2 regions of the Lysinibacillus sp. A1 genome follow, and region 1 is predicted to be linked to the other one. Evidence: riboswitches for the same ligand, from Rfam matches in the RefSeq annotation. Region 1 holds a riboswitch; the other holds the start of a gene.

Evidence for each region. Region 1 has a riboswitch for cobalamin ahead of mmgD (citrate synthase). Riboswitches for the same ligand answer to the same signal wherever they lie in the genome.
Region 2: another riboswitch for cobalamin. It lies ahead of PI85_RS15010 (ABC transporter substrate-binding protein); the one in region 1 lies ahead of mmgD (citrate synthase).

What each region holds. Positions count from the first base shown of each region.
Region 1 covers NZ_JSZM01000035.1:74,711-79,145, reverse strand. Annotated here, with positions in the region: gene PI85_RS21155 (ABC transporter ATP-binding protein) at 1-339, shown strand, start outside; gene PI85_RS21150 (ABC transporter ATP-binding protein) at 342-1,157, shown strand; partial or broken gene PI85_RS21145 (NUDIX hydrolase) at 1,200-1,686, opposite strand; cobalamin riboswitch at 1,918-2,113, shown strand; gene mmgD (citrate synthase) at 2,303-3,424, shown strand; gene PI85_RS21135 (bifunctional 2-methylcitrate dehydratase/aconitate hydratase) at 3,523-4,435, shown strand, end outside.
Region 2 covers NZ_JSZM01000017.1:83,191-87,625, reverse strand. Annotated here, with positions in the region: gene PI85_RS15020 (adenosylcobinamide amidohydrolase) at 1-520, opposite strand, end outside; gene PI85_RS15015 (iron ABC transporter permease) at 517-1,518, opposite strand; gene PI85_RS15010 (ABC transporter substrate-binding protein) at 1,515-2,486, opposite strand; cobalamin riboswitch at 2,630-2,811, opposite strand; gene PI85_RS15005 (acyl-CoA dehydrogenase family protein) at 2,871-4,435, opposite strand, start outside.

The DNA.
Region 1 (4,435 bases):
TATTATCCATTCCAATTAAGTGGGGGAATGCTACAGCGTGTGATGATTGCTTTGTCACTGGCAATTCAAGCCTCGGTATACATAGCTGATGAGCCAACGACAGCTCTTGATACAGTCAATCAAAAGCAGGTTTTGACATTATTTGATCGTATTCGCCTGGAAACACAGGCAGCCATCCTTCTTGTGACACATGATTTAGGCGTTATCGCTGAACTTGCTGATGATGTAGCCGTGATGTATAAGGGGAAAGTAATTGAACAAGCGAATGTCTATGATTTTTTTGATGCCCCTCAGCATCCTTATACAAAGAAACTATTACAATCCCGAATTATGTTTTAGAGGTGAAAAGATTGAAGCTACTAGAAGTGAGAAATATTGAGAAGAACTATGCACATAGACCGTTCATATTCAAGCGAAGACAGGAAACTCCTGTATTACAGAAAGTATCATTTTCACTTCAGGAGGGGGAATGCTTAGGGATTGTTGGACAAAGTGGCTCAGGAAAAAGCACATTGGGCCGAATTATATTAGGGATGGAAAGGCCAACAGCCGGTGAGCTTCTATTTCAAGGGGTTAATCTTTATGATGCCACTAGCCAACAGAAAAAAATGATACGGAGAGATTTACAAGCAGTCTTTCAAAATAGCTATCATTCATTAAATCCAAAGCACAACATTTTTCAAATTTTAGAGGAACCATACCTAAATTTCGAGCATTATAGCTCAGCTGAGAGACATTATAAGGTAAAGGAATTACTTGATCATGTAGAGTTAGAAAAATCTATTGCTGAAAAGTATCCTTCCCAGCTAAGTGGGGGACAACAACAGCGTGTTAACATTGCAAGAGCGCTTGCCTTACATCCAAAATTAATAGTTTTAGATGAAGCCATTAGTAGTTTAGATATGATTTTGCAAAAACATATCATTCAATTACTACAGACACTACAAAAGGATTTGCAACTTGCCTACATTTTCATCTCTCATGACCTACAGGCTACACGCTTTATTTCAGATCGCATCCTTGTCATGCAAAATGGTCAGCTAGTAGAGGAAAGTATGAAAGGTAAACCATTTAAGCATTCCGCATCACTTGAGCTATGCAACGCGATTTTACCCACTCACCCTCGCGAAAGAATTCACAAGAATACTAGTATCTGAAATACCTTTGCGAATAAAATCCTTATTAAAATTCTTACATTGTTATTTGGAAAGCTTCGTAAAGGAGCTTTCGAACCCCCATATTTTACCCTCTAGGTTGTTTAAGAGAGCGACCGTCCTCTGTTCCATATTATTCGGAAGTTCTTCCTTACTGAAATAGGTGAGGCTTAAGCTCTCACCATCTTTCATTTCCAATACACCCCTTACATGTTTAGCTCTATAAAGGTGAATGACTGTATAGATTTCATCGCCATTCGGATAACAGTAGTAATAATCAGGTCCTGTAAAAACACCGATAAACTCAAACTCTTTAGCCACGAGTCCAGTTTCCTCATAAAGTTCACGCGCAGCAACCTGCTCTAATGTTTCGTTTATTTCCATTGAGCCGCCAGGTAATCCCCAATCCAATGTATCTGAACGATGTTGAAAGAGTATTTTCTTATCATCATTTAACAACAAGAACTGTCGAACCAACGTTTATAATCGGTCTATTACCGATAAGCTTTCTTAATTCTGTTATATAGCCCATCCCGTCACTCCTCGTTTCATCGTAATGCAAAACAAATCGCTTTTTTAAAGCAGACTTCATAAATATAGCTCCATTGGGATTGATTAACAATCTTTTTTTGAGCGAAATAATGCTTAAATATGCAGAATAGTTCGTCAAAAATGAAAAATAGCTTTTTATAATCAGTCTTTTCTGAATTTTACCTATATTGATTGTTTGGAAACCTCTATGTTAAGGTAAAAAGACAAATTGAATATGCTAAATTTTGGTGGTTCAAATGGATTTGATTCCATTTGATTAAAAGGGAAGTTGGTGTGAGTCCAACACTGTCCCGCAACTGTATGTAGGAGTTCCATAACGAGACCACTGTTTTGTTCTTCAAAACGGGAAGGTGTTATAGGAATGTTGATGATAAGTCAGGAGACCTGCCGCTAAATAAGCATCAATTGACCTACGAGGATAGGGAGGTGTTAGCTACTGTATGATGAGTGTGAATGGATGTAAGTTCACTGTTTTTTGTTCTGTCATACTTTTGTAGATTAACAACTTCTAAAGGGGTAGAAGTTGTTTTTTTGTTGTTCTTTCGAGTTTGAATGGTAACGCTTACAAGAATGATTAAACAAAGGGGTTGTAATCCATGGAGTTAACGTATTCACCAGGTCTTGATGGAGTTATTGCTGCGGAAACAAAACTGTCTTTCTTAGACGTAGTAGAAAGCCAAATTGTTATACGGGGCTACGATTTGATTGAACTATCTCAGCGATATTCCTATTTAGATATTGTCCATTTATTATTGCACGGAAACCTACCAACTACGGAGCAACAAGCTGACTTACGGGATAAATTGAAAGAAAACTATCACGTTCCACAAGAGCTTGTTCAAATTTTTAACTTATTACCAAATGGGACACATGCTATGGACGGCCTTAGAACTGGAATTTCAGCGTTAGCAGGGTATGATCAGCACATCAATGATCGATCGACTGAAAGGAATGTAACACGAGCATATCGACTTTTAGGTGGAATGCCCAATATCGTTGCAAATAGCTACCGTGTATTAAATGGTCAAGAGGTAGTAGAACCGGATAGTGAGCTTTCATATAGTGCTAATTTTTATTACATGATTACTGGAAGAAAACCAACACCATTAGAAGAAGAAATTTTTGACCAATCACTTGTTTTATATAGTGAACATGAAATGCCGAATTCGACTTTTGCTGCTCGTGTTATTGCCTCCACACAATCCGATCTGTATGGTGCTCTAACTGGTGCTGTCGCATCATTGAAAGGAAATTTGCATGGTGGGGCGAACGAGGCAGTCATGTATATGCTGCTTGAAGCTAAGACTGTGGAAGGCTTTGAAGCGATGCTGAAAAACAAGCTCAAAAATAAAGATAAAATAATGGGCTTTGGCCATCGGGTCTATATGAAAAAAATGGACCCAAGAGCGCAGATCATGAAAGAAGCTTTGTATAAATTATGCTTGGAGCAAGGTGATGACCGCTTATATCACATGTGTGAAGCTGGTGAAAAAGTGATGGTGGAGGAAAAAGGCTTGTATCCAAATTTAGATTATTACGCTGCGCCAGTGTATTACATGCTGGGCCTACCAATTGAATTATATACGCCTATTTTCTTTGGCTCTCGAACGATCGGTTTATGTGCACATGTGATCGAACAACATGACAATAATCGATTATTTAGACCTCGTGTTCATTATATAGGCGAGCGTCATAACCTTGAAGAATTGTCGGTATAATCAAGTTTTAACAACTCGCCACAGAGCTGATGGACATTCTGACCAATGCCCATCAGCATACTAGTATATCAAATGCATACCTTGAAAGGAAGATATAGATGATTAAAACGAATGAAAAAACGATGACAGACCAGCTTCTTATTGATATTGCGGATTATGTATTAAACACAAAGATTACGAGCGAAGAAGCTTACGAAACGGCTCGATATGTTTTATTGGATACGTTAGGTTGTGGCATTTTAGCTTTACAATATCCTGAATGTACAAAACTTCTAGGTCCTGTAGTACCAGGTACAGTCGTTCCAAATGGTACTCGTATTCCAGGAACATCCTATGTCCTTGATCCAGTAAAAGGTGCCTTTAATATCGGTTGTATGATCCGTTGGTTGGATTATAACGATACATGGTTGGCGGCAGAATGGGGGCATCCTTCTGATAATCTAGGTGGCATTTTAGCTGTAGCCGATTATTTGAGTCGTGTACGTGTTGCAGAAGGGCAAGAGCCTCTCCAAATAAAAGACGTTTTAGAAATGATGATTCAAGCTCATGAAATACAAGGAATACTTGCACTCGAAAATAGCTTAAATCGTGTTGGCTTAGATCACGTCTTATTTGTCAAAATAGCGACAACAGCTGTAGTAACAAAGGCTTTAGGTGGCACTCATCAAGAAATTGTCAATGCCTTATCAAATGCTTGGATTGATAATTCAAGTTTAAGAACCTATCGACATGCTCCTAATACAGGCTCTAGAAAATCATGGGCTGCTGGCGATGCTACAAGCAGGGCCGTACAACTAGCAATGATGGCTGTGAAGGGGGAAATGGGCTATGCAACTGCATTGTCTGCACCAGGCTGGGGATTCCAAGATGTGCTCTTTAATAAGGAAGAATTAAAGCTTGCGAGACCACTTGCATCTTATGTTATGGAAAATGTCCTCTTTAAAGTGTCTTACCCTGCAGAATTTCATGCTCAAACGGCTGCAGAATGTGCTGTTCATTTACATCCTGAAG
Region 2 (4,435 bases), on a different contig from region 1:
GATGGGCAATGTCTAAATGATTTGTCGGCTCATCTAGCAGTAAAATTTCCGCAGTTTGAGCAAGAGCCTGTGCAACAAAAACTCTTTGCTGTTCACCACCCGATAAGAATTCCATCGGTGTATGCTCATAACGTTTTATGCCTGTTTGCAGCATTGCATGTTGAACTGCTTGTTCATCTTGCTCAGACCAACTTGAAAAAAAGCCTGTTTGATGTGGATAACGTCCAAGCGAAATAGCCTCTCTTACACTGTTTGAGAAAGCGTTCGCATGGAGCTGTGGTAAAACAGCCATTTTTTTTGCTAAAGCACGGGCATTGTAGGAAAGAATGCTTTTTCCATCAATAGAAATCGTGCCCTCAACTGCTGGTAGAATACCACTCATTACCTTTAATAATGTTGATTTCCCACTACCATTTGGCCCTAAAATGCCAAGAATCTTTCCTTTTCCAACTGTAAAGCTTATATCATTGACGATCGGTACGTCTTCATAACCACCTGATAGATGTTCAACAACAATCACGCCCGTACCCCCTTGCCTCTTCGTTGCTTATAAAAAATATAGGAAAAAACAGGCGCTCCAATAAATGCAGTAATGACACCAATGGGCAGTTCCCTTGGCAAGATGATGGTTCTTGCAACTAAATCACAAATAATAAGTAATGTTGCCCCATTAAAAAATGATAATGGAAGTAAATGACGGTGATCAGAACCCCAAATCATTCTTGTCATATGTGGTACAACTAACCCTACAAAGCCAATTGTGCCTGAAACAGCAACTGCTGCTCCAGTTAGCATGGAGCCACCTACTAAAATCAAATACTTACTTCGCTTTACATTGACACCTAAATGCTTCGCTCTTTCTTCCCCATATAACAAAACATTAAGCTCACGTCTCTGTGTCCACAGCATAAGGGAACCAACAATGACAAATGGGATAATCATTTGAACATACGGCCAGCCACGCATAGAAACAGAACCGAGTAGCCAGCCGATTACTTGGCGCAGTTCCTCTCCCGATAAAGCAATCATTAACGAGATTAACGATCCTAAAAATGAACTAAAGATAACACCTGTTAAAATCAGTGTTTCCATCTTTAAAGAACGGTCCACTACTCTAGCAAAGCTCATCACTATCACCATTGTAATGATTGCGCCTATCATGCTAAAGGTAGGTAAGGCATACAAGCCTACAACAGGCATAGAAATACTAAAAAAGATTGTCATGACTGCGCCGACAGAAGCACCAGATGAAATACCTAATGTATATGGATCTGCTAATGGATTTTTGAGCAAGCCTTGGAAAGCCGCTCCCGCAATGGCGAGAGAAGCTCCTACTAGCCCCGCTAAAAGCACACGGGGCAGGCGAATTTTCCAAAAGATATTGGCAGCTGTTTCATCAACTGACTGATTCCACAACACTTCTATCGGAATATGAACAGAGCCTATAGCGACGCCACACCAGATGCTAATGATAAGAAGCGTACATGTTAATACATAGGCTGTTGCTACTTTTTTCACTTAAATACCTCAGGGTAGATAGCTTTTGCTAATTCCTCAAGGCCATCCGCTAAACGTGGTCCCTGACGGCTTGTTGTGCTTTCATCTACTTGCACAATAGCATTATTTTTCACTGCATTTATTGTATCGAAACCAGCACGCTTTGGTATTTTTGTTAAAATATCAGGTACATAACTATATGTCACCACGATGACATCTGGATTTTTTGTGATAATTTGTTCTGCACCAATTTCATACCAATTATCACCGTCTGCTGCTACATTTTTTGCATGGATCATCTCCAGCATTGCGTTCATAAATGTGCCTTGTCCAGCTGTATAAATATTAGGTTCATCAGAGGCTTCTACAAAAACGTTCTTAGGTTCAACGTCTTTCACTTTCCCCTGAACCTCTTCCACTTTCGCCTTCATGTCAGCAATGATTTTTTCGGCTTCTGGTAATTTCCCTGTAGCACGCCCAAGCTGTTCAATCGTTGTATAGGTTTCATTAAAATCTTGGGCATTTTTTACAACAAATACTTTCACGTCCGCCGATTCTAGCTGTGCTATAGCTGATTCCGAAAGAGACATGCTAGATTCATGAGCAAAAACGATATCTGGCTTTAAGGCAATAATTTGTTCAATATTGTACTCCATGCCACCAACTTTTTCTTTTTCAGCTACCTCTGGTGGATAATCGTCGTTGTCTGTAACCCCTACTATTTCATCCTTTAAACCTAGGCCAAACAATATTTCTGTATTACTTGGAATAAGTGACACTATTTTCTCAGGAGGAGCCTCTAGTGTAATATCCTTCCCAATAGCATCCGTTATAGTCATAGGGAATGTTGCTTCTTCCGCCTTAGATGTTTCTTGTTGTGTTTGTTCTTTTGTAGGTGTGGAATTGTCTTTTTGTGCCTCTTGTCCACAAGCTGCTAGCAACCCTATCGTTAAAAATGCCGATACCCCTATTTTCCAAAATTTCTTCATGTGAATCCTCCTTCGTTGATTTGTGCGTTCAGGTGTTAGAAATATTGTTCCATCAAAATAAGACCCCTCATCTTCGAATGATGAGGGGTCAAAATCGCACCAAAAAACTGATACAAAATCCACCATCCTATCCTCGTAGGCTGTCATGTCTATGCTATAAAGGCAGGTCTCCTGGCTTGTGCATTACGTTTTTTCAAGCCTTCCCGAAATCTTCAGTGGCATCATTTGAAAAAACTCACACTTACAGTGGCGGGACCGCATCGGAATTACACCGATTTCCCTTTTCACTTTACATAAGTAAAGAACCTTTATACTATTCAGTTGATTTTATTATACATGAAATTAAAAAAAGTCGCCTCTATATCAAGGCGACTCCAAAGGTTATTAGACGATTTCAGCAAAATACTGTACGGTTTTCATCGGAGCACCAATCGTTCGTAATGACCAAGTTTGCTCTAAATAAACATCCGCTAGTTTGTCATATTTCCCACCAAATTTTTGTGCCCACTCAACGGCTACGACACTTTCATATAATTGAGCCATTTTTTTGGCAACATCCTTTGCTTCAAACGTTTTTGTCGCTTCATCGAGAGTACTAAAAATTTGTAAGGTTGCCGATAGTTTAGTTAATTGCTCTTGAACGATTTTCACTAATGAATGGTCTGTTAAAACTTCTAATCGCGCGCCCATCTCTTGAATAAACAATTCATGTGCCCTGTATTTATCCACTAAGCGAATAAGCTCCAAAGCTAGTATATTAGACGTACCCTCCCATACCGTCAACACTTGCGCATCTCTCAGTAAGCGTGGTGTTACAAAGTCCTCAATATAGCCATTCCCTCCATGTAGCTCAATTGCTTCACTTGCATAATGGACCGCTTGCTCTGCCGTTTCCTTTTTCATAATGGCAATATATAAACGGTTCATGATGATGTCTTGTTCTGTTCCCTGACCACTTGTCACTTTATCGTATAATTGAATAAGATCAAAAATCGTGGCTACTTCTACATGCAGCTTAGCGGCATATTTACCTAATGTATCCTGGATCATAGGATACTGTGTTAAAGGTTTACCAAAGGCATATCGATTTGACACATAGTGCTTCGCCTCTAAGAAGCCACGGCGCATAATACCAATGGATGCCACAGCATTACAAATTCTTGATAAATTAAGCGCCTCCAGCATATAATAAATCCCTTTATTTTGATCACCAACTACATACGCGAGTGCTCCATCAAACTCAACCTCACCAGATGGAACGGCTTTCACACCTAATTTATCTTTTAGTCGTCGAATACGAAGATGGTTAGCCGATCCATCTTCATTTCGCCATGGAACTGCAAATAGGGTTAATCCTTTAGAGCCTGCTTGTGCACCCTCTATTCGTGCCAATACCATTGCAACCCCACACATCCCTGCATTGGAGGCAAAATACTTTTCACCATAGAGGCGGTATTCATTCTCCACAAGTTTTGCTTCTACTACATTCGCACCAACATCCGAGCCTCCTTGTCGCTCTGTTAAAAAAGTCGCTCCCTCATATAGCTCCATATCGCCTGTTGCACAAACATGCGGTAAGAAGCGCTGCTTAACTTCTTCCTCTGCATAATGGTCTAATAAATAGGCAGTGGCCATCGTTAACGTCACAGGGCAATAAAAACCGGGCTCTGCATGTGACAGTAAATAACCTTGTGCAAAACTATAGACATAATTCCCTTTGTGACCTAGTTGGGGAATATCTTTATGCACATAGCCAACAATCCCCGTATTATATGTCTCCTCAATTGTTTTTTTGTAGCCGTCATTGACCCATACCTCTGAAACCTCTTCGCCATAGGCATTATACCTTTGAAGGCGAGGCTCTCCTTGTCGATCAGTATGTTTCGCCCTCACGTCTATAGCACCCGCACATAGCTCACCAAAGTCCATCAATTCCCGATGCGCATAAG